3 regions of the Halomonas sp. G15 genome follow, and region 1 is predicted to be linked to each of the others. Evidence: riboswitches for the same ligand, from Rfam matches in the RefSeq annotation. Region 1 holds a riboswitch; each other region holds the start of a gene.

What was found. Region 1 has a riboswitch for thiamine pyrophosphate ahead of LWH48_RS05730 (NUDIX hydrolase). Riboswitches for the same ligand answer to the same signal wherever they lie in the genome.
Region 2: another riboswitch for thiamine pyrophosphate. It lies ahead of LWH48_RS03850 (sodium:solute symporter); the one in region 1 lies ahead of LWH48_RS05730 (NUDIX hydrolase).
Region 3: another riboswitch for thiamine pyrophosphate. It lies ahead of thiM (hydroxyethylthiazole kinase); the one in region 1 lies ahead of LWH48_RS05730 (NUDIX hydrolase).

The regions. Positions count from the first base shown of each region.
Region 1 is NZ_JAJSPA010000008.1:7,776-15,384, forward strand. Features, by position in the region: gene LWH48_RS05700 (IS30 family transposase) at 1-490, shown strand, start outside; partial or broken gene LWH48_RS18430 (TniQ family protein) at 517-1,284, shown strand; gene LWH48_RS18435 (hypothetical protein) at 1,285-1,674, shown strand; gene rhtB (homoserine/homoserine lactone efflux protein) at 1,807-2,427, shown strand; gene LWH48_RS05720 (LysE family translocator) at 2,567-3,184, shown strand; gene LWH48_RS05725 (hypothetical protein) at 3,541-3,924, shown strand; TPP riboswitch at 4,050-4,167, shown strand; gene LWH48_RS05730 (NUDIX hydrolase) at 4,214-4,693, shown strand; gene thiD (bifunctional hydroxymethylpyrimidine kinase/phosphomethylpyrimidine kinase) at 4,690-5,487, shown strand; partial or broken gene LWH48_RS05740 (IS3 family transposase) at 5,548-6,692, shown strand; gene LWH48_RS05750 (helix-turn-helix domain-containing protein) at 6,925-7,452, shown strand; gene LWH48_RS05755 (AzlC family ABC transporter permease) at 7,449-7,609, shown strand, end outside.
Region 2 is NZ_JAJSPA010000004.1:109,973-117,581, reverse strand. Features, by position in the region: gene LWH48_RS03855 (TenA family protein) at 1-241, opposite strand, end outside; gene LWH48_RS03850 (sodium:solute symporter) at 238-1,644, opposite strand; TPP riboswitch at 1,634-1,744, opposite strand; gene LWH48_RS03845 (HNH endonuclease) at 1,960-2,880, shown strand; gene LWH48_RS03840 (peroxidase-related enzyme) at 2,884-3,474, opposite strand; gene LWH48_RS03835 (CoA-acylating methylmalonate-semialdehyde dehydrogenase) at 3,625-5,124, opposite strand; gene LWH48_RS03830 (LysR family transcriptional regulator) at 5,344-6,291, shown strand; gene katG (catalase/peroxidase HPI) at 6,651-7,609, shown strand, end outside.
Region 3 is NZ_JAJSPA010000049.1:11,166-18,774, forward strand. Features, by position in the region: gene LWH48_RS16375 (ATP-binding protein) at 1-461, shown strand, start outside; gene LWH48_RS16380 (phosphoethanolamine transferase) at 545-2,236, shown strand; gene LWH48_RS16385 (cytochrome b) at 2,245-2,763, opposite strand; gene LWH48_RS16390 (DUF3413 domain-containing protein) at 2,869-4,710, opposite strand; gene LWH48_RS16395 (hypothetical protein) at 4,908-5,168, shown strand; TPP riboswitch at 5,242-5,340, shown strand; gene thiM (hydroxyethylthiazole kinase) at 5,373-6,194, shown strand; gene thiE (thiamine phosphate synthase) at 6,184-6,801, shown strand; gene LWH48_RS16410 (DMT family transporter) at 6,846-7,609, opposite strand, start outside.

The DNA.
Region 1 (7,609 bases):
CATCGGCCACTGGGAGGGCGACACCGTAATCCAGGGGCACAAGCAGTCGGGCCTGGTCACGCTGGTCGAGCGTCGTAGTGGCTATCTGCTGGCGGCACGACTGCCCAAGATCTCCGCGGAGCTGACGAGAGCGGCCATGATCCGTCTGTTGAAGCCTCGCCGGGGCGCTGTCCGGACCATCACGCTGGACAATGGCTCGGAATTCGCCGACCACGAAGCCGTGTCCAAGGCGGTGACGGCGGCAACGTACTTCTGTGATCCGTACTGCTCCGGGCAGCGTGGGACCAACGAGAACACGAATGGCCTGATACGGCAGTACTTTCCCAAGGGAACAGACTTCCGCCAGGTCACCGATACGGAGTTGCGCAGGGTGGTCAGGAAGCTGAATGACCGCCCTCGGAAACGGCTCGGCTATCGGACACCGGCACTGGTGTTTCTGGGGGAATACTCAGGAGCCCTGAATACCGCAGGTGCTGCACTTATTGCTTGAATTCAGGCCATTAAGAGGCCCTATCATCATGGCTCCTCCGTGTCGCGGCGTGCTACCAGATGGACGCGCGCGACCTTCTGGAGAATGACCTCGGGCACGGCCAGGTCGATGACCTGGACATCGCACCGCCGCTGTCGCTGCTGTCGCTGCTGTCCCAGCGCAGCGGCATCGAGCTGGACCGGCTGCGTTGCCTGAGCGTGGTCGGTTGGGTGCCGTGGCTGCTGGACAGCCTGGACGACCAGGTTCCGGCAGCGCTGGACACCTATGCGTTCCAGTTCTCGGTACTGCTGCCGAGGCGCACCCGCAAGACAAGAGCGATCAACCGCTGGCGAGCCTGGCTCCCCAGCCAACTGATCCGCCGGGCCTGCCCACTCTGCCTGGACGGTTCGGCGGAACAAGCCATCTTGCTCGCCTGGAAGATGCCCCTGATGCTGAGCTGTCCGCAGCATGGTTGTTGGCTGGATTCCTATTGGGGCGTTCCGGGGCATTATCTTGGCTGGGAGAACGCCGACCCTGCACCTCGCGAAGCCAGCCAAGCGATTACGGCGATGGACCAGCGCAGCTGGCAGGCGCTGACGATGGGCTACGTGGAGCTGCCGCGCCGGCGCCTTCATGCTGGCCTCTGGTTCCGGTTGCTGCGCAGCGTGCTGGATGAGCTGAACACCCCACTCTCATACTGCGGGAGTGATGCTGGCAGCATCCGCTATGTCTGGGAACGCTGTGGCCATCCACTGCGCGCCGGAAAAATCCGATGGCATCCCTTCGAGACTCTTGACCTGGCCGTGCAGCTGTAGATGCTGGAGGCGGCAGCCACCGCCTTTGACCTGCTCGTACCGCAGACTGTGATCCCGCGCGGGGAGCAGGCGGCGTTATTCTTGCCAGCGCTGCAGACTGGCGCCACCAGCGGCCTGCCCGTGAAGGAACGGCAGCAGGAGCCCATTCACGACTGGAAGAGGATGGTCAGGGTGGTCAACGAAGCCTTCACCGAAGCGCGGTACAATCCCGAGACAGCCCGGCCACTGTTCGCGCTGGCGGCCTATGGGAAGCGAGACCCCGACTCCCTCGAGCGTCTGCGTGCCGAGTTTGCCCAGGAAGGCATGCCGCAAGAATTTCTGTCACATTATGAGCCCGATGTACCCTTTGCATGCCGTAAGATAAGTGATTCATTAAGCAGCAAATTTTGACGGCCGTCGTCACCTGGCGAAGTCGGTCAATGACTATAATATCAGACTGGCAATCCAACTGAAAAATAGTACAATAATATCCTGCTTTTACCTGCAAGGTGTCGATCGAACTGTTTTTCAGAGGTGTAATCTATGACATTTTCAATATGGATAACCTTTCTGGTAGCGGCAGTCCTTATCAGTATGTCTCCCGGCGCCGGCGCGGTAAACTCCATGAGTAGCGGGTTGCGCCACGGTGTACGTAAATCTATGCCAACTATTCTTGGGCAACAGTTTGGTTACGGTGTGCAAATCGTGCTGGTCGGTGCTGGGCTGGGGGCTATTGTGGCCTCTTCAAATATCGCACTGTCAGTGATCAAGTGGATGGGAGTGGCCTATCTGGTTTGGTTGGGCATTCAGAAATGGCGAGAGTCACCAGTTGAAGCAACGGGAGAGACCCCGACAGGCATCAGTAAGAAACAGCAGTTCTGGAACGGAGCTCTGGTGAACCTGACTAACCCGAAAGCGACTATTTTTCTGGTCGCTCTGTTTCCCCAGTTTCTTGTGGCAGGGATACCTCATGGCCCACAACTTGCCACCATGGGCGCAACCCTCATTCTGGTGGACATTCTGGTCATGATTGGCTATGCCCTGCTGGCCAGTCAGCTGTTTCGGTTCCTGACTACCCCCTGGCGTCAGCGGCAGATGAACCGGGTATTCGGAGGTCTGTTTGTGACAGCCGCCGTGGCCCTAGCCAGTTTCAAACGCTCTTGATTTCGTTAAAAATTGCAGATTCTGAAAGTCGCTATACAATCAATATCATGGAGAGTCGCAAGGTGTGCGAAGAATGGAATCGTGGTAGTATTTATGCCGAAATTACCTTGAATCATTTTTTCTAATAAGTGGGGATGTCATGCAGTGGGCTGCTTTTTTTATTGCCACGATGGGTTTTGCATTTCTGCCTGGTCCGGCAATGCTGTATACCGCTGCTCAAACAATCGGGCGGGGTAAAAAAGCTGGTTGGTTAGCGGCCGCAGGCGTTCATTTGGGATGTTACGTACATGTGGTCATGGCAGCGCTGGGCTTGGCTCTGCTATTCGCTGCAATACCGGCCGCATATATAACAATGAAAGTCGCTGGTGGTGTTTATTTGCTATGGGTGGGGTTGCGGCTATGGCGAAAAGGCGTTCCTTTGCAAGGGGAAAGCGTTCCGGGAGTCAACACAAAGCGGGTGCTGAGGGATAGTGTTTTGGTAGAAGTTCTCAATCCTAAAACGGCACTCTTCTTCGTTGCATTTTTACCTCAATTTGTTCAGCCAGAAAGTGCTGTGCCTGTTGCCTGGCAGTTGCTATGGTTGGGTATTGCGACTAATCTTCTGTTTTCTATTGCTGACGTTGTTGTAGTGATGTTGGCTAGTCCATTGAGGCGTTGGCTTCAGAGAAAAGGCAATTCTTCTCGGCTTATCCAGCGCATCAGCGGGGGAGTGCTCATGGTGTTAGGGGGAAATACCCTAGCACAAGCAACTCGCTAATGTGGTTGATTATGAACCAAAGCATGAGCAGTTCTTGGCCTCAATAAAGCTATGTTAATCAAGTGTGTATAACGCCACTACCGACGATCACTGCCTGCCCAGCAGTGCGGATCTTTGAAGCCTTATCGTTTCGTTCTGCCTCGGCGAAGGTGAGGCTGGGACGACGCATCTCTATGCCCTTGTTCATGCCGGCCTCTGATTCCGGTTGCTGCGCACCGTGCTGGATGAGCTGAACACCCCACTCTCGTACTGCGGGAGGGGGTCACTTCACCGGCAGCATTCGCTATGTTTGGGAGCACTGTGGCCAGCCGCCACGCGCTGGACAAGACCGATGGCGTCCCTACGCTGGACCGGCGGTGCAGCTGCAAATGCTGGAGGCGGCAGCCACCGCCATCACCATGGTCGAATCGCAGCTCGTAATCCCGCGCGGAGAGCAGGCGATGCTGTTCTGGCCGGAATCGCAGGCCGGCTTCAACAGCGGCCTGCCGGTGAAGGAGCGACAGCAGAAGCCTATTCACAACTGGAAGGAGGTGGTCAGGGCGATCAACGAAGCCTTCACAGAAGCGCGGTACAATCCCGAGACAGCCCGGTCACTGTTCGCGCTGGCGGCCTATGGGAAGCGAGACCCCGGATCCCTGGAGCTTCTGCGCGCGGAGTTTGCCAAGGAGGGCATGCCGCCGGAATTCCTGTCACATTATGAGCCCGATGGACCTTTTGCATGCCGTAAGAAAAGTGACTAATTAAGCAGCAAACTTTGACAGACTCCACCGCCAATACAGCGCTTATCTCGGATCCTCGGCACCTAGCAGTGGGCGCGCTGGCTGGCATGCACTAAACTAACAAGACTCGTTCCTCTGGAACGACCAAATGAACCGAAGGGGCCCCGGCTAGCGGGCTGAGATACTGCCAGGCGTTTTACAACGCAGCTACCCTTTGATCCTGATCCGGGTCATACCGGCGAAGGGACGGATATTCTTCTGCTCGCCGCTTGCTGCTGGATGGCTCTCCTTTGATGAAGGAACCGCCGTCGTGTCTTCCTCGACCAACGATCCTCATGCCGTGGCTCGGCCAGTGGTGGCGACACTTGCGGCCGTGGTCCGCGAGAACCGCATTCTGTTGATACGTCGCTCGAATCCGCCGGACGCGGGGCGATGGGCGTTTCCGGGCGGGAAGATCCGTTTCGGAGAGTCTGCCGCCGACGCAGCGCAACGCGAACTGCTCGAAGAAACCGGCGTTCAGGGCAAACCTGTACAGGTGTTCGATGCAGTCAATGTGTTCGACCAGCGGGCAGACGAAGGCGACGTGCTGCACCAGCACTATATCCTCATTGCCACGCTGTTCGACTGGCACGTCGGCGAGCCGCGTGGCGGCGATGACGCGCTGGACGCGCGCTGGTTCGCCGATGCGGATCTCGATTCGACCGAATTGGCGCAGAGCTTCGACATCGCCGCAGTGGCTCGCCGCGCCTTCCGGCTCGCGCTATCGCTTCGCACGGGAGTCGACTCATGATCGCTAACGTGCTGAGCATTGCTGGCACCGATCCCACAGGGGGCGCCGGCATCCAGGCAGACCTGAAGACATTTTCCGCATTAGGTGCCTATGGCATGAGCGCCATCACGGCCGCGGTGGCGCAGAACACCCAAGGCGTGCGTAGTTTCGTAGCACTGGAGCCCAATTTCATCGCCGACCAGATCGACGCGGTGTTCGATGATGTTCGGGTAGATGCAGTCAAGATCGGCATGGTGGCCAACGCGGGGATAGCCGTGGCCATCGCAGATCGTTTGAGCGGGCGTGCGCAATGCCCGATCGTCCTCGATCCCGTGATGGTTGCAAAGAGCGGGGATCGTCTGTTGGCGCCCGACGCGGTGACTGTCCTTCGTGACACGCTGATACCGCTTTGCACACTGATCACCCCCAATTTGCCGGAAGCCGGTGATTTGCTGCAACAGTCCGAGCCCAAGTCCACGCAAGAAATGCGATTGGCGCTTGAACCACTTCAGGCATTGGGAGCAGACTGGGTGTTACTCAAGGGCGGCCACTTGGATGGACAAAATAGCATCGACCTGCTGCATGGCAAAGGCAGGACGTGTGTACTGGAAGCTCCTCGCATAGTGACGCGTAATACGCATGGCACTGGCTGCACGCTATCAGCCGCCATTATCGCATTGCTGCCGCTCATGGACGTTCCGACTGCCGTGCGCGAGACCAAAGACTACTTGACGGCCGCTTTGGCTGCCGCCGACTCGTTGGAGGTCGGTGATGGCCATGGTCCTGTCCATCACTTCCATGCCATCTGGAATTGAACTGGTCTAATTGGAGCGGACACCCCGGTAAGCCTCATACTGGAGGCATTGGAGGTGTTCATGACCAAGAAGACGCGACGTCGGTACTCCGACGCATTCAAGGCTGAGGCGGTCAACATGGTTCGAGGAGAGGGCTATGCCATCTCCGAGGCTGCCAGGCGGCTGGATATCGATCGCAGCCTGCTGGATCGCTGGTGTCGCCAGCAACGTGATCGGGAGGATGGTGTGACTGACGACCAGGCGGATGAGCGGGATGCCGAGATCAAGAAACTTCGCGAAGAAGTTCGTAAGCTGCGGATTGAAAAGGAAGTTTTAAAAAAGGCCACGGCCTTCTTCGCGAGAGAGTCGAGCTGAGATACCAGTTCATCGAGTCGGAGAAGGCCTCCTTCCCAGTCGTGGTGTTGTGCCGTGTCATGGACGTCAGCCGCAGTGGCTTCTATGCCTGGCGTCAGCGTGAACCCGATGAGCAGCGCCAGTGCCTGCACCGGGAGGTCAAGGACATCCACGATCAGAAACGTGGTAGCTATGGGAGCCGGCGAATGGCCAAGGAACTCCATCGCAGAGGTCATACAGTCGGTCGTTATCAGGCACGTAGCCTGATGCAGGAAGCCGATGTCGCCTGCCGACAGCGTCGCCGCTACCGGCATACGACGGACAGCGACCACGGGTTGCCAGTGGCTCCCAACCTGCTCAAGCGGCAGTTCACGGTGCCTGAGCCCAATCAGGCGTGGGTGGCCGACATTACCGCCATCTGGACCCTGGAAGGCTGGTTGTACCTGGCGGCGGTACTGGACCTCTACGACCGGCAGGTCATCGGCTGGGCCATGGCCGACCATCTGAAGGCGTCACTCACCCTGGACGCCCTGGAGATGGCCATTGGCCGCCGGCGACCTCCCCGGGGCGTGTTACACCACTCAGATCGCGGCAGCCAGTACGCATCTCGTGCGTATCGCGAACGACTGGTTCAGCACGGCTTCCTGGCCTCCATGAGCCGCAAGGGGAACTGTTGGGACAATGCGGTCATGGAGCGCTTCTTCGGTTCTCTGAAGAGCGAATGGCTGGAGGGGCAGCGGTACTGGACCCGCCAGTCAGCGAGGCGCTACGTCGTGACCTATATCTAGATGGAGTACAACAGCTGCCGACTCCACTCGACCCTTGGCTACCACGCGCCGAGGGAGATCGAGAAAATCGCGGAAGCAGCTTAATAAAGTGTCCGCTACGACTTGACCAGAACAGTTTCGGCTGGCTGAAAGAGTTGCGCCGCGTCTGCACCCGTTACGACAAGCTGGCCAGCAGCTTCAAAGCGATGGTATGCCTAGCCTGCATAGACCGCTGCTTGCGTGCTGACTTTTCAGGCAGAACCTAGGGGAGCGGTTGACAGGCCTCTGTTCCTTTTATAGAACGCTCTTTTAAAGGAACAACTCGAGGCCACCCACTATGGACATGCTCTCACTCGGTACCTTGGGCCAGCACCTTCAGGCTCTGCGCCTGGCGCGAGGCCTATCACTGTCGCAATTAGCCGCCGCCGCCGGCATCGCCAAGTCGAACCTGTCACGTCTTGAGCAGGGCAACGGCAACCCCACACTCGACACCATCTGGCGCCTGGCGGTGCAGTTGAAAGTCCCCTTTGGCACTCTAGTAGCACCAATCCGCGTGCCGCTGGGAGAAGACGGCGTGGAGGTGCGCCTGCTTGATCAGGGCCAGGACACGACCCAGGTCGATGCCTACTGGATGCGCTGCGCGCCCCACACTACGCGACACGCCGAGCCCCACACCTCCGGCGCGCGAGAAACCCTTACCCTGATCAGTGGCACCCTAGAGGCCGGGCCGGAGGGTGAGACCCTGCCACTCTCCGCCGGCGACAGCCTCACCTTTGACGCCGACCGGCACCATCTCTACCGAACCGGAGACACCTGGGCCACGTTACTGGTCAGCGTCATCTATCATGAGGAGCCCGCCTCATGAACCTGCAAGCTGCCACCTCGCCGGCCCGCCCTTGGCTGTCCGGCATGCGCGAGGCCATTCCGCTGCTGGGCGGCTATGTGCCGGTGGCCATCTCCTTCGGGCTGGTCGCCACCCAAGCTGGCTTCAATGCCTGGGAGGCAGTGATCATCTCAACGTT
Region 2 (7,609 bases), on a different contig from region 1:
TGCACGGCGCCCGGCCGATGGCGAAGCCAATCAGCGCGGTGAAGGGATCCACGAAGCCGTAGTCCTGCGCCATGTAGGCGGCGAAGTCGGCACCCGAAAGCCGCCCCTCGGCCAGAGCGTCGAACAGCGGATGGTTCACGGTAGAAGACCAGTCGGGCTCGCTGATCTCGCGCAGCCAGTCGGTGAGGCGCGGCGCGTCCTGCTGCGCGGCCCAGGCGTTGAAATCGGCGCGGGGGTTCATCGGGCGTCTCCTTCGCGGGCGGGCTGGAGCCTCTCGCCCGGACGCAGCCAGGCGACCAACAGGCTGACGAGCGTCGAGCCGACCAGTGCCCCCAGGAAGGGCGGAAGCGTCGGGATGCTGCCGGGGAAGGTGGCCGCCAGCATGCCGGCGGCGAAGCTGCCCTGCGCGATCCAGCCCGGCACGATGGCCCCGAGCATGCCGGCCACGCCGCCGACCACCGCGGCCAGCGGCGACATGCGCCGCCACAGCCCCAGCAGCACCGGCACCACGATGGCCGCGCACAGGAGGTCCGCGATCAGGAAGAGGCGCAGCACCGAGAAGCCCTGCAGGGCCACCCAGACCACCGGCACCATCAGCGCCACTGTCACCAGGCGCGCGGCGCGCACCGAGAGCCCGCGCCGGCCGCTGCTGGCCACCGCCATGGAGGCGATGGCGTTCTGCAGGGTATCGACGCTCGAGGCCACCAGGGTCACCGCCAGCACCAGCGCCGGCAGGCCCAGCCAGGCCGGCGCCGCGGAGAGCAGCGCGAAGAAGGGCATCGGCGGCTCGCCCAGCGGCAGGGCGTGCATCGCCGCCAGCATCCCGAGCCCGCCGATGGCCATCACCACCAGCAGGCTGCTGGCGCCGCCCAGCAGTGCCCCGCGGCTCAGGGCGCGGTCGTTCTCGGCGGCCCAGATGCGCTGCCAGTAGCCCTGGTGGAACAGGTTGGCCGCGGTCACCGCGATCACCAGGGTCAGCGCCACGGAGAGCGCACTGCTGGCGGGAATGGAAGGCATCGTCGCCTCGGCGGGCATCGGCGGCAGCCACCACCAGGCCACGCCGCCCACCAGTACCAGCAGGGCCAGCAGCAGCCAGGCCTGCCAGCGATCGGTGGCTAGGCTCGCCCGCAGGCCGCCCAGGGTGGTATAGACCAGGGTGACCACCGCCAGCCCCAGGATCACCAGCGCGGGCGGCACATCCGAGAGGATGGCGGCGATGGCGCCGATGGCGGTGAGCTCGGCGGCCAGGAAGAGCGCCATGTAGGCCACCGAGACGAAGGCCACCCAGCGGCGCACCCCGGCGCCATAGCAGGCCTCGGCGAACTCGCCGATGCTGCGGCCTTGCGGCAGGTGGCGGCGGATCGCCGGGCCGTAGAGCCCCAGCACGATGAAGGGCAGCGAGGAGCCGATGGCATAGCCGGCCAACGCCACCGGCCCCACGAAGGCGCCGATCTCCGGCGGCGCGAAGAGGATCCAGGCGCCCATGCCGGAGGCCAGGAACGACAGGCCGATGGCCTGGGCACCCTGGGAATTGCGGGCGGTCACGTAGTCATCGAGGGGGCCATCGGCCCGGCGGGCCCGCAGGCCCAGGAAAGCAAAGCACAGCAGCGCCGCGCCGAGCACGGCAGACGTCAGGTAGGGCATGTCGCGCTTCCTCCGCCGGTATGAACCGGATCAGGTTCCAGGGTCGGCGCTTGGCCCTCTCAGCCCCCGCGGATGCGGCGGGACTCCCCTGGCGACAAGTGAATGAATTGTGAGGTCACGCCTCGCACAGCGGCAAGGCGTGACCGGAAGCATCATAGCGAGACAGAGTCCTGCCTGCCAGTGGACCAGCGAGACATGCTCAACTACTCGTCGGCGCAGAGGATCTTCACAGCGCTCAATACGCGCAACGGTGTACAAGCCACCCCTCTTGATTAGTATGAGTGGATACTATCGGCATAGAGCGGGGAGCCAGCTTTGCTGAATATCGATACTCGTCTTCGCCAAGCAGCATTTCAGCGCCTTGAAGCCATCGCACAACAATACTCGAATGATGTGCCCTGGGAGGCCATTGCCCAGCCGGTCCCCTTGGATGGGGAGTCTTTCTTCATCGCCAGCAGAGCAATCGGCATCTTCAAACCCAAGCAGATGCCAGATGGCATCCTGAGTATCAAAACCGTGGTCCCCAAGCAGGGCAGGATCAATATCTATTCCGATGGTGATAGCGACGAGGGTGGCTTCTGGTATTCGCTTGAGGCAGGAGGAACAGCCAAGCCCGCGAATCGCCAGCTCTTAATCAGCTACGAGCGACAGGATCCGATCATCTACCTAGTGGGCGTCGCTCCAGGCCGCTACCTTCCTTTATGGCCCTGCTACATCGACAACATGGACCTGGCCAGAGAGTTATGCCATGTCAGCATGAACGACCGAATTGGCCAGATGCGCCATGTCGCAGAAAACCATGGCGCCTACAGGACGGATGAGATAGAGAAACGCTACGTAATCCGTGAAGCCAAAACGCGGGTTCATCAGGCTGAATTCCGTGCGCGAGTGATGCTGGCATATTCCAACCGCTGCGCCATGACGGGGCTGCCAGTGCCACAACTACTGGAGGCGGCACATATTATTCCCGACATCGATCAGGACAGCACCGCAGAAGTGAGCAATGGCATATCCCTCAGCCGGCTGCATCATAGGGCTTACGATGCTGACTTGATCGGCATTGACCCCAACTACCGCATCCACCTGAATGATGAGCTGCTCTCGACTCAGGATGGGCCTCTGCTTGAGAGCATGAAGCAGCTCGACGGCCAGCGAATCTCCATCCCCAGACACGCTAGAGATAAGCCGAGCCAGGAGGCACTGGAACTGCGTTATCAGCGATTCTTGTCGCGCTAAAGCCTATTTCTTCTCTCGCGGCACCCGCCCCATCAGATAGAACTCCTCGTTGGGCGGCGTGCCGGTCAGGGTGACCAGCCGGTTGGAGAGGCCGAAGAAGGCGGCGATGGCGCCGATGTCCCAGATGTCATCGCGGGTGAAACCGGCATCCGCCAGGCGGGCCTCCCATTCGTCGGTGAGTTCCCCCACCTCCAGGCTGCAGTGCATGGCGAAGTCGATCATGATGCGGTGGCGCTCGCTGATCGGTGCCGTGCGGTGGTTGACGGCCACCTGGTCGGCCAGCAGCGGATCCTTGCTGTAGATGCGCACCAGGGCGCCGTGGGCCACCACGCAGTAGAGGCAGCGGTTGCGGGCACTGGTGGCCACAACGATCATTTCCTTCTCTGCCTTGGTGAGCGTGTCGGACTCCCGCTCCATCAGGGCGTCGTGATAGGCGAAGAAAGCGCGGAACTCGGCCGGCCGGTGGGCCAGCATCAGGAAGACGTTAGGCACGAAGCCGGCCTTCTCCTGCACCGCCAGCATGGCGTCACGGATGTCCTCGGGCAGGTCCTGGATCGATTCGGGTACGGGAAAGCGGCTGATAGGGGTGGTCATGCTGACTCCTGATTGTGCTTGTTATAAGACTATTCCAGTTAACGTCAACGTCATATTGCTGTCCATACACCGACGGTCGAAAGAGGGTAACAAAAGCACGCGGCCCCGCCTCTCTCGAGGCGGGGCCGCGTTGTCACCGAGCGAGCGTGATCAGCTCAGCGAGATGGTGCTGTTGATGCCGCTGGAGACGTTCTCCGGCTCGAACCAGCGGGCGGTGACGGTCTTGGTCTGGGTCCAGAAGGCAATGGCCTGCTTGCCGTTGGGGCCCAGGTCACCGAGCTTGGAGGCGCGCGAGCCGGTGAAGCTGAAGTAGGCGACCGGCACCGGGATCGGCACGTTGATGCCCACCTGGCCGACGTCGATGTCGCTCTCGAAGCGGCGCGCCACCCAGCCGGAGTTGGTGAAGATGGAGGTGCCGTTGCCGTTGGGGTTGGCGTTGATGAACTCGATCGCCTCGTCGAGGGTGTCGACGGTGACCACGCAGAGCACCGGGCCGAAGATCTCCTCACGGTAGATGGTCATCTCCGGAGTGACGTCGGTGAACAGGGTGGGTCCGACGAAATTGCCGTCCGGGTAGCCCTCCACCTGGTAGCCGCGGCCGTCCACCAGCAGGTTGGCGCCCTCCTTCTCGCCGGCGGTGATCAACCGCTCGACGCGCTCCTTGGCCTGGGGCGAGACCAGCGGGCCGAGGTCGGCGTCGGTCTGGGTGCCGGGGCCCACCTTCATGGTCCTGGTGCCCTCGACGATGTCTTCCAGCCACTCGCGGGCCTCGCCCACCAGCACCACAACGGAGTTGGCCATGCAGCGCTGACCGGCGGCGCCATAGGCGGAGCCCAGCAGGTTATTGATGGCCTGGCTGCGGTTGGCGTCGGGCATCACCACACAGTGGTTCTTGGCGCCCATCATCGACTGCATCCGCTTGCCGGCAGCAGCGGCGCGGTTGTAGAGCAGCGAGCCCACGTGGGTGGAGCCGATGAAGGAGAGCGCCTTGATGTCGGTATGGTCGGCGATCTGGTTGGCGACGTCCGGGCCGCCGTGCACCACGTTGAGCACCCCGGCCGGGATACCTGCCTCGTGGGCCAGCTCGACCAGACGCATGGTGGAGCTCGGGTCCTGCTCGGAGGGCTTGAGCACGAAGGTGTTACCGGTGGCGATGGCCAGCGGGAACATGAAGCAGGGCAGCATGATGGGGAAGTTGAAGGCGGTGATGCCGGCACCCACGCCCAGCGGCTGGTTCAGGGTATAGACGTCCACCTCGTTGGCGGCGTTCTCGGCCAGCTCACCCAGCTGCAGGGAGGTGATCGAGCAGGCGTGCTCCACCACTTCCAGGCCGCGACCCACCTCACCGGCGGCGTCGGGCAGGGTCTTGCCGTGCTCCTCGGTGATCAGCGCGGCCAGCTCGTCGGTGTTGTCGCGGATCAGCGCCTGCAGCTTGAGCATGATGCGCATGCGCTTGGCCAGCGGCACCTTGCGCCAGGTCTTGAAGGCCTCCTTGGCGCTGGCCACGGCGCGCTCGACCTCCTCGGCGGTGCAGAACGGCACCCGGGCGACCACTTCCTGGGTGGCCGGGTTGACCACGTCGCGCCACTCCTGGCTCTGGGACTGGACGGGCTGGCCGTCGATGTACATGGGGATTTCGCGGACTGACATGGGCGTACTCCTTGGATGCTGTCGCTGTCAGGGTGCTGGCTTGTTGTTGTGGAGCACCGCGGCGCTCGCTGCCGTCACCCGACATTAGACTTTGTGTGTATAAAAACACGGAAGACTATGAGGACGAGTCTATCCAGAGGTCGCATGGCGTGACAACGGGTACTCGGGCACATTGCTTGTGCACAGATGCACAACCATCGTTGCCCGGGAACACCCAACATGCTCGACTGGCACGACATCCAGATCTTCCTTGAAGTGGCCCGCAGCCAGCGGCTCACCGATGCCGCCCGTCGCCTGGGGCTGGACCACTCCACCCTCTCGCGGCGCACGCGGCGCTTCGAGCAGAAGCTCAACACCCAGCTCTTCGAGCGCAGCACCCACGGCTACCACCTCACCGAGGCCGGCCAGCAGCTGCTCGCCCACGCCGAGGAGATGGCTCGCCACGCCTTCGAGGCGGGCGAGAGCCTCTCCGACAAGGATCACCAGGTGAGCGGACAGATCCGCCTGGGGGTCACCGAGGGGTTCGGCACCTGGGTGATCGCCCCGCTGCTCTCGGCCTTCTGCGAGCGCCACCCCGGTGTCACCCTGGACCTGCTCGCCCTGCCCCGGGTGGTCAACCTGAGCCGCCACGAGGCGGACCTGGCCATCACCGTTGAGCGCCCCGTGAGCCCGGGCCTGGTGATCTCGCGGCTATGCGACTACCGGCTGCGCCTCTACGGCAGCCAGGGCTATCTCGACCGCCACGGGCGGCCGGCGCGCCTGGCCGAACTGGGCGAACATCGCCTTGTCGGCTACGTCGACGACCTGATCTTCAGCCAGCAGCTCAGTTATCTGGAGCCGCTGGTGGATCCCGCGGTGGTGGGCCGGCCGCCCCACTTCACCGTGCGCAGCACCAGCGTGACCACCCAGCAGGTGGCCTGCCGCCACGGCGCGGGGCTGGCCGTGCTGCCCTGCTTCATGGCCGAGACGGACACAGGGCTCGAGCGCGTGCTGGCCGAGGAGGTCGCCGTCGACCGCCAGTTCTGGATCACCGCCCGCCAGGAGCAGCGCCGACTGGCCCGAGTGCGCCTGCTGTGGGACTTCCTGCGCGAGGCGCTGGAGACCAATCGCGCCTTCCTGATGGGCGAGGCGAAGGCGCTGGTGATCCCTGCGACCGGCGCCGACTGACGGCCTGCGAAGAGACGCCCCTCGCGGCAACGCCGAACACGGCCATCACCCCGGGGTGGAATAACGACAGAGGGACCATTCGGGCTTGTTCCGGTCGGTCCCTTTTTCAGCCTTCGGTTGCGTGGAGGGCGTAGCAGCCCTGGCGCCGAACCACGATAAAGTTTTGCTATCGCCAGGGTCGGCAATCTCGCATTGTCCTAATGGATCCACAGGGAGTAGCTTGAAGAGGACTCCCGGGGAATGAGCCAGGGCACAGACAGGCTTGTGGCCGAGAGTTGACCAGGCTCATTGCCCCGCCGGAGTGCCATCGTCTATACAGAGGTGGCAGCTCCTCAACGCAGACAGGAAGGAAGAGCAACATGGGTGATCAGCAGAACGCAGGCAAGTGTCCGGTCATGCACGGTGGCAACACCGCCACGGGCCGCGACAACATGGACTGGTGGCCGGAAGCCCTCAACCTGGACATCCTCCACCAGCATGATCGCAAGACCGACCCGATGGGCGAGGACTTCGACTATCGCCAGGAGGTCCGCAAGCTTGACTTCGACGCGCTGATGAAGGACATGCATGCCCTGATGAACGACAGCCAGTCGTGGTGGCCGGCAGACTGGGGCCACTATGGCGGCCTGTTCATCCGCATGTCCTGGCACGCGGCGGGTACCTACCGCATCGCCGACGGCCGCGGCGGCGGCGGCACCGGCAACCAGCGCTTCGCACCGATCAACTCCTGGCCGGACAACGCCAGCCTGGACAAGGCGCGTCGCCTGCTGTGGCCGATCAAGAAGAAGTACGGCAACCAGATCAGCTGGGCCGACCTGATCATCCTGGCCGGCAACGTCGCCTATGAATCCATGGGCTTCAAGACCTTCGGCTTCTCCTTCGGCCGCGAGGACATCTGGCACCCCGAGAAGGACATCTACTGGGGCGCCGAGAAGGAGTGGCTGGCTCCCTCCGACGAGCGCTACGGTGACGTCGACAAGCCCGACACCATGGAAAACCCGCTGGCCGCGGTGCAGATGGGCCTGATCTACGTGAACCCCGAGGGGGTCAACGGTCAGCCCGACCCGATCAAGACCGGCGAGCAGGTACGCGAGACCTTCGCCCGCATGGCGATGAACGACGAGGAGACCGCGGCGCTGACCGTCGGCGGCCACACCGTCGGCAAGTGTCACGGTAACGGGGATGCTGCCGCCCTGGGCCCGGAGCCCGAGGCCGCGGACGTCGAGGAGCAGGGCTTCGGCTGGACCAACCCCAATATGGGCGGCAAGGCCGCCAACGCGGTGACCTCCGGTATCGAGGGTGCCTGGACCAAGAACCC
Region 3 (7,609 bases), on a different contig from region 1:
AGTCGAGCGCCCGGATCGCCGGTGACCTGCTGGTCGAGGTTCGCGAGGCCCTGGCCGAGCTCTCGCCGCTGGCGGTGGAGCGCGGCCAGGCGCTGGACCTCACCGCGAACGAGGAGAGTGACTGGCGGTTGGCTACCGAACCCGGTGCCATCGCCACCCTGGTACAGAACCTGGTCGGCAACGCCCTGCGCTACACCCCGGACGGCGGCCGGGTAACGGTGAGCCTGGCCGCCGAGGCGACCCGACTGACGCTGCGAGTGGATGATCAGGGCCCGGGGATTCCCGCCGCGGAGCGCGAGCGCGTTACCGAGCGTTTCCATCGCGCCGGCCCCGGAGCCGGCGCCGGCCTGGGGCTCTCCATCGTCGAGCGCCTGCTGGCCCGCCATGGCGGTACGCTCCGCCTGGAGGAGGCCCCCGGCGGCGGTCTGCGCGCCGTGGCGACGCTTCCGCGGGCCGCCTGAGCCTTTGCGCTGGTGCCTCTGAAATAAGGCTTCGTTAAGACGAGCCCGTCAGCATGGCTGGGTTACCTTCCTGGACTCAGCCAATGCCTGAAACCAATAACTCGCGGATAGATAGTCTCCTGCGGTTCCGCTCCCGACTGCCAGCGGTTTCTCCCCAGGCCCTGACCCTGCTGGTGTGCCTTGGCTTCACGCTCTTCTACAACCGACGCTTCTGGTCGGCGGTAATCGAGGCCGAGCCGCCCACGGGGCTTGGCGACTGGGGCCTGCTGGTCGCCTACGGCGTGGTGGTGACCGGATTGCACCTGGTGGTCTTCCTGCCGCTGGCCGGCCGCGTGACCGTCAAACCGCTGCTGACTGCCCTGGTGATGGTCGCCGCCTCGGTCAGCTACTTCACAGGCCAATACGGCACCTACTTCGATACCCACATGATCGATAACGTGCTGCAGACGGATACCCGAGAGGCAGGCGAGCTGCTTACCCCGGGCCTGGTGCTTTACCTGCTGCTGTTCGGCCTGCTGCCGTTGTCCCTGGTATGGGGCTGGCCGCTGCGCCGGCGCAGCTGGCAGCACGGCCTGGGGGCCGGTGCACTGTGGTGGCTGGGTAGTGTCGTCGTGCTCGTCGGGGCACTGCTGCTCTCCTTCCAGAGCCTCTCCTCGCTGATGCGCAACCATCATGAGCTTCGCTATCTGGTGACACCGGGCAATGCCATCGTCTCCACCGGCCAGGTGATGGCGGCGCCCCCACCGCTGCCCGAGGAGCGCCTGCCCATCGGCGAGGATGCACGACGCCTGCCAAGCGCCGACGGCGCTCCGCGTCTGCTGGTGCTGGTGGTCGGAGAAACCGTGCGCGCCGCCAACTGGGGGCTGTCCGGATACCCGCGGCAGACTACCCCGCGGCTGGCCGAACGTGAGGTCGTCAACTTCAGCGAGGTGGCCACCTGCGGTACCAGCACCGCCGTCTCGCTGCCCTGCATGTTTTCCCCGCAGGGGCGAAGCGACTACGACGAACGCTTCACCCGCAGCCATGAGACGCTGCTGGACGTGGTGCAGCGCGCCGGCTATCGCGTGGTATGGATCGACAATCAGTCGGGCTGCAAGGGAATCTGCGATGGCGTCGAGGCAGCCTCACCGTCGCCGTCGACCTATCCGGCCCTGTGCGACGAAGACGAATGCCTCGACGGTGTGCTGGTGGAGGAGCTGAAACGGCGGGTCGCCTCGCTCGATCGCGACACCCTGATCGTGCTGCATATGCTGGGCAATCATGGCCCCAGCTACTTCCAGCGCTACCCCGACGCCTTCCGGGCCTTCACGCCCACCTGCGACACGGCGGACCTGGCCCAGTGTTCCCGCGAGGCGATCGTCAACAGCTACGACAACGCCATCCTCTATACCGACAACGTACTGGACGGGATCATCGGCGTGCTGGAGGAGAGTCAATCCCTGGCCACGGCCATGCTGTACGTCTCCGACCACGGAGAGTCACTGGGCGAGAAGGGGATCTATCTACACGGCCTGCCCTACGCCATCGCTCCTCGGGAGCAGACCCGCGTGCCCATGGTGTGGTGGGCATCCGATGATTTCCTGGGCAGCCAACGACTGACGAGCGACTGCCTCACTGCCCAGCGTGACGCCTCACTGAGCCATGCCCACCTGTTCCACTCTCTGCTCGGCCTGCTTGGCGTGGAGAGCGAGGTTCGCAAGGACTCCCTGGACCTGACGGCAAACTGCCGCGCCCCGGAGGCACAAGCCCCCGGAGCGCTGATCACGCAGGAGTAGCAGAATATTCAGGCCATGCGCTTCAGGGTGTGATCGCGCAGCCAGAACTGGTGCGCCAGGCTGGCCGCCACGTGACCGCCGATCAGCAGCCACAGCAGGTTGGCCAGCACCTCGTGGGTCTCCTCGGCGGCCTCCTCCAGCCACTCGATCTCGGCACCGGGCGCGATCAGCGGCAGGCCGAAGAACTCCACGCCGTGGCCGCTGCCCAGGGCGACGAGCAGGCCGCTCACAGGGATCACCAGCATCGCCGCGTAGAGCGCCAGGTGTCCCAACCGGGCCGCACACTTCCAGTGCGCATGGGCCTCGAGCCGGCCGTGGTTGACCCGGCGCCACAGCAACCGGAACACCAGCAGCCCCAGCAGCAGCACCCCCACGCTCTTGTGCAGCACCATCGCTTCGCGCTCGCTCATCCCGACGACCTCTGCCAGCCACTCGGTGCCCAGCATCAGGAGCAGCAGCGTGGCCATGCTCCAGTGAAGCGCCCGCGAGACGGCGCCGTAACGTTGTTCGGAATCCAGCCAGTTCATGTCGTCATCCTCCTCGGTCGATGGACGACGACCGTTGTACCGCACCCCGGCTGACGCCAGCCTTAACGCCGCATTCATGCGCCGTTCATCTTCACCCGGTGCCGCTCAACGATAGAAGCGCGACAGCGCCTGCAGCACCTCGCGGGAGACCTCGGGGGCCGGGCGCACCTCCTCAAGCTCGTTCATGCGGTAGTCGTAGGCCTCGAAGGCGCCGGTAGGATGCACGGCGATCTGGTACTCCGGCAACAGGATGCCGTAGCCCATGTAACTACCGGAGAGCAGCCAGTCACGCTCGCCCCCGGGGGCGAGCAGGCTGCGCCCCAAGGTATAGCGCTCGGGGGCGGCCTCGCAGCCGAGCAGTTCCTCCAGCAGCGTCGGGGCGATATCGGCATGCTGGGTGCGCCCCTCGAGCACACCGCCGGGGCGCCCCGGCAGGTGCATCACCAGCGGTACCTGGACCTGCTCCGGGGTGTAGTTGCTGCCGTGTCCCCAGTAGTTCCGCCCATGCTCGTTGAACGACTCGCCGTGGTCCGAGGTGATCACCACGGCGGTATCGTCGAGCCTGCCGCGTCGCTCGAGGTCGTCAAGCACTCGCCCGAGCTGCGCATCCACGTAGCGCGCCGCGGTACGGTAGCGATTCCAGTAGGGCTCGGGGTCGAAGTCGGGACCCAGCGCCATATGGTTGATCTGCTCCCAGTAGGGAGTGAAGCGCGGGGAGTCGGGGGGATGGCTGTAACCATGCACGGCGTCGTAGAAGAGGAAGCCAAAGAAGGGCGCAGCATCGGGCGACTCCACCGAGGCCTCCATCCAGGCCAACCAGTCGTCGGTGATCTTCCGGTCGCGCTCCCAGGGCTCGCCCTGGGCCGGGGTCAGCGAGACGTCCTCCAGGCCGGCGAAGACGTTGCGGTCGAAGGCGGGGCTCACCAGGGTCGCCGAGGAGAGCACCTGGAAACGATAGTCGGCGGCCTCGAGCTTCTCCATCAGCACCGGCGGCGTCTGGCCGCCGGTGAAGGCATCCCAGTAGGTGACCGGCAGGCCGTAGAAGAGGCTGAACACCCCCGCCTTGGTGGAGTTGCCCCCACTGAAGTGCTCGGCGGCCCGGTACCAGCCTGGGCGACCGGCATAGCGACTCAGGTTGGGCATCACCTCGGGGGTCAGCAGGTCGTGGCGCACGCTGTCCAGCACCACCAGCAGCAGGTTGTGGGGCGCAGCCGCCGGCGAGCAGCTCAGCGGCGCCGAGGGATAGGCCAGGTCATGGGCCTTTCCCTGTGCCGCCTCCAGCTCCACCTGGTCGCGCACCGCCTGGGGATCAACCCAGCCCCGCTTGACGAACAGGCGCTTGGCGGTAGCGGGATAGAACAGCGGCACATGGCGGGTCATACCGGTGATGTCGCGGTCGTAGTGGGCGTCGGCCCAGGCGTGCCAGCCGTGCACCCCGAGCAGGGCCAACAGGCCGAGGGCGAGTGCCGGCAGCACCGGCCGCGACAGTGGACGCCGCTTGAGCCATAACCCCAGGCCCCCCTGCAGCGCCAGCATCGCCAGCACACCGCCGATGGCCAGGGCCCAGGCCAGCCAGGAGAAACTGAAGACGTCGCCGCCAGCGTTGACCAGCAGATCGAGGATGAAACCGCTCAGGTGGAAGCGGTACTGGGCGTAGACGAAGGTGTCGAGCAGCAGCACCAGTTGCAACAGGCCGGCCCACAGGGTGGTGACCAGCCACAGCCAGGGCGCCCGAAGCAGCGGGGCCAGCAGCAGCAGCGGCAAGGCCCCAAGCCACACCAGAAGCCCGATATGACCGAGGAACACCAGCAGCAGGTAGCCCCACTGCTCGGCGCCCTCGGGAGCCATGTAGGGGAGATAACGCAGACTGATCAGCCAGGCGAGCAGCAGGTTGGCCAGGGTCCAGGCGCCCAGCCAGCGCCAGCGATGGAGAAGGGATGCAAGCATGTGATGACCACGATCATGAAAGGGCCCGACACCAAGCCGCGATACACGGCCTGTCGGGTGGTGGAAAGGTACCGGGATCGGCGCCGTCACACTCTGGTCATGCCACCTTAAGCAATCCTTAAGGAAGGCGCGCCACAGTCATGGTGCATGCTGATACCGCCGCAACCCGAGGCAACACCATGACCCGGAGTCCGATAATGACACTCGCAGACACCCTCGTCACCGAGAACCGTGCCATCGTGCCGCTGCTGCTCATCGGCCTGGCGTTGCTGGCCCTGGGCGTGCTGGCCGCCGGCTGGGAACCCATCGAACTGCCGCTGGGGCTCGCCGCCCTGGGCACCCTGGCGCTCGTCCTGCTCACCCCCGAGCGCTGGCAAGACGAGGAAGCACGGGACACCGTCAACAGCCTGGTACTGGCCAGCCTGATTACCCTGGCGGGCTTCCATGTGATGGCATGAACCTCGCTGCTCGAGCGCCTCGCCAGAGGCATTGCTCGGCCTTTACAGTCCTCCCCGGGACGTGGATAGTGTGGCTCGACGACAGGGGCGCCGCGGGACTCGCCGTGGCTGAGACGCACCCTTGGAACCTGACCCGGATCATGCCGGCGTAGGGAGTCGTGCAGCCCGCCCCGCCGCCTGCACCTCCCGCGCCCGGGAGGAACGATGACCACCGCCACCCGCGGCCCGATCGACCCCGCCGCCCATCTCGCTCGCCTGCGCGAGCGCGCACCCCTGATTCATAACATCACCAATCTGGTGGCCATGAACCCCATGGCCAACGTGCTGCTGTCCCTGGGCGCCTCGCCGGCCATGGTGCATGCCCGCGAGGAGGCCGCCGAGTTCGCCGCCCTCGCCGATGCCCTGACGGTGAATATCGGCACCCTCTCCCCCCTCTGGGTCGAGGCCATGGAGGAGGCCGCCGAGGCCGCACGGCTGGCGGGCAGGCCCTGGGTGCTGGACCCGGTGGCGGTGGGTGCCACCGCCTACCGCCGCGAGACGGGCAGGCGCCTGCTGGAGCGACGCCCCACGGTGATCCGCGGCAACGCCTCTGAGATCCTGGCCCTGGAGCAACAGGGCAGCGGTGGGCGCGGCGTGGACAGCAGCGATCCCACCGAAGCCGCCGAGCAGGCCGCCGTGGCCCTGGCACGCCGCATTGATGCCGTGGTGGCGGTGACTGGCGAGGTCGACCTCGTCACCGACGGCCAGCGCCTCGCCCGCATCCCGGGCGGCCATGCGCTGATGCCCCGGGTCACCACCCTGGGCTGCGCGCTCACCGGCGTGGTCGCCGCCTTCCTGGTGGGCGCAAAGGACCCCTTCGCGGCCAGCGTGGCGGCACTCGCCTGCTACGGCGAGGCAGGACGCCGCGCCGGTGAGGTCGCCAACGGCCCCGGCAGCTTCGCCGTGGCCTTCCTCGATGCCCTCTACGCCCTCGACCACGACCAGCTTGCCACCCTGCCCACCCTGGAGGTGACCGATGCGCCTTGACCTCTCCCTCTACCTCGTCACCGACCCCGCCCTGTGCGCCGACCACGGCCTGGTGGAGACCGCGGTGGCCGCAGTGCGCGGGGGTGCCACGATGATACAGCTGCGCGACAAGCACGCATCGGACGGCGAGATGATCGACCAGGCGCGACGGCTCAAGGCGGCGCTGGCCGGCAGCGGCGTGCCGTTGATCATCAACGACCGCCTGGCGGTGGCGGTGGAGAGCGGTGCCGACGGCCTGCATATCGGCCAGGATGATGGCGAGGTTACCGAGGCCCGAGCGGCTCTGGGCGAGCAGGCGATACTGGGGCTCTCGGTGCAGACCCTGGCGCAGATGGCACGCATCGACGCCGAGCGCCTCGACTACCTGGGACTCGGCCCGGTATTCGCCACTCCCAGCAAGCATGACCACGCCGAGCCGCTGGGCTTTGCGGGGCTGGCCACCCTGGTGGCGGCGAGCCCCCTGCCCAGCGTGGCCATCGGCGGACTCAAGGTCGAGCACCTGGCGGCGACGCGCCAGGCCGGTGCCGACGGACTGGCGGTGATCTCGGCGATCTGCGGCATGCCGGACCCCGAGGCCGCGGCGCGGGCCTTCTTCTCCCGAGGCTGAACTCATCCCGGGACAGGGCCAGGACGCGCAGCAGCGGCTAGGGATCAGGCGGTAGGGCGCCGCTTGAGTGAGGTGCGCCCCTCGCGGTAGGCGATGGCCAGGCCACTGCCGATGATCAGCACGCTGCCCACGAATACCCAGAGGTCCGGCATCTCGCCCCAGAACCACCAGCCCAGCAGCACCGCCCACAGCATGGCGGTGTAGTCGAAGGGGGCGGCGATGGCCGCCGGGGCGTGGCGGAAGGCCAGGGTGATGAAGGCGGTGGCCCCCACCCCGAATACCCCGGCGCCGAAGAAGCCCAGCCAGTGCCAGGGCTGGGGTGACTGCCACACCCAGGGCAGCAGCAGCCCGGTGATGACGAAGGGCACCACGGTCATGTGGAAGACCATGGCCCAGAGATGCTCGCTGCCGCCCCAGCGGCGCGCGGTGATCAGCATCAGCGCATAGAAGAGCGCCGCCCCCACCAGCACCAGCGACCCCGGATGGAAGGCATCTCCCCCCGGGCGCACCACGATCAGCACGCCGACGAAACCCACCAGCGAGGCGATCAGTACCGGCGCCTCGATGCGCTCCCCCAGCAGCGGTATCGAAAGCAGGGTCACGAACAGCGGCGCCACGAAGGCGATGGCCGTGGCCTCGGCCAGGGGCAGCAGGGTCAGGCCCAGCACGAAGCAGCCCATGGTGCCGGTGTAGATCAGCCCGCGCAGCAGGTGAATCCCGGGGCGCCGGGTACGCAGCTTGCGCAGGCCGCCGGCAAAGTGGGCCAACAGCGCGATCAGCGGCAGCGAGACCAGGGTGCGGAAGAAGA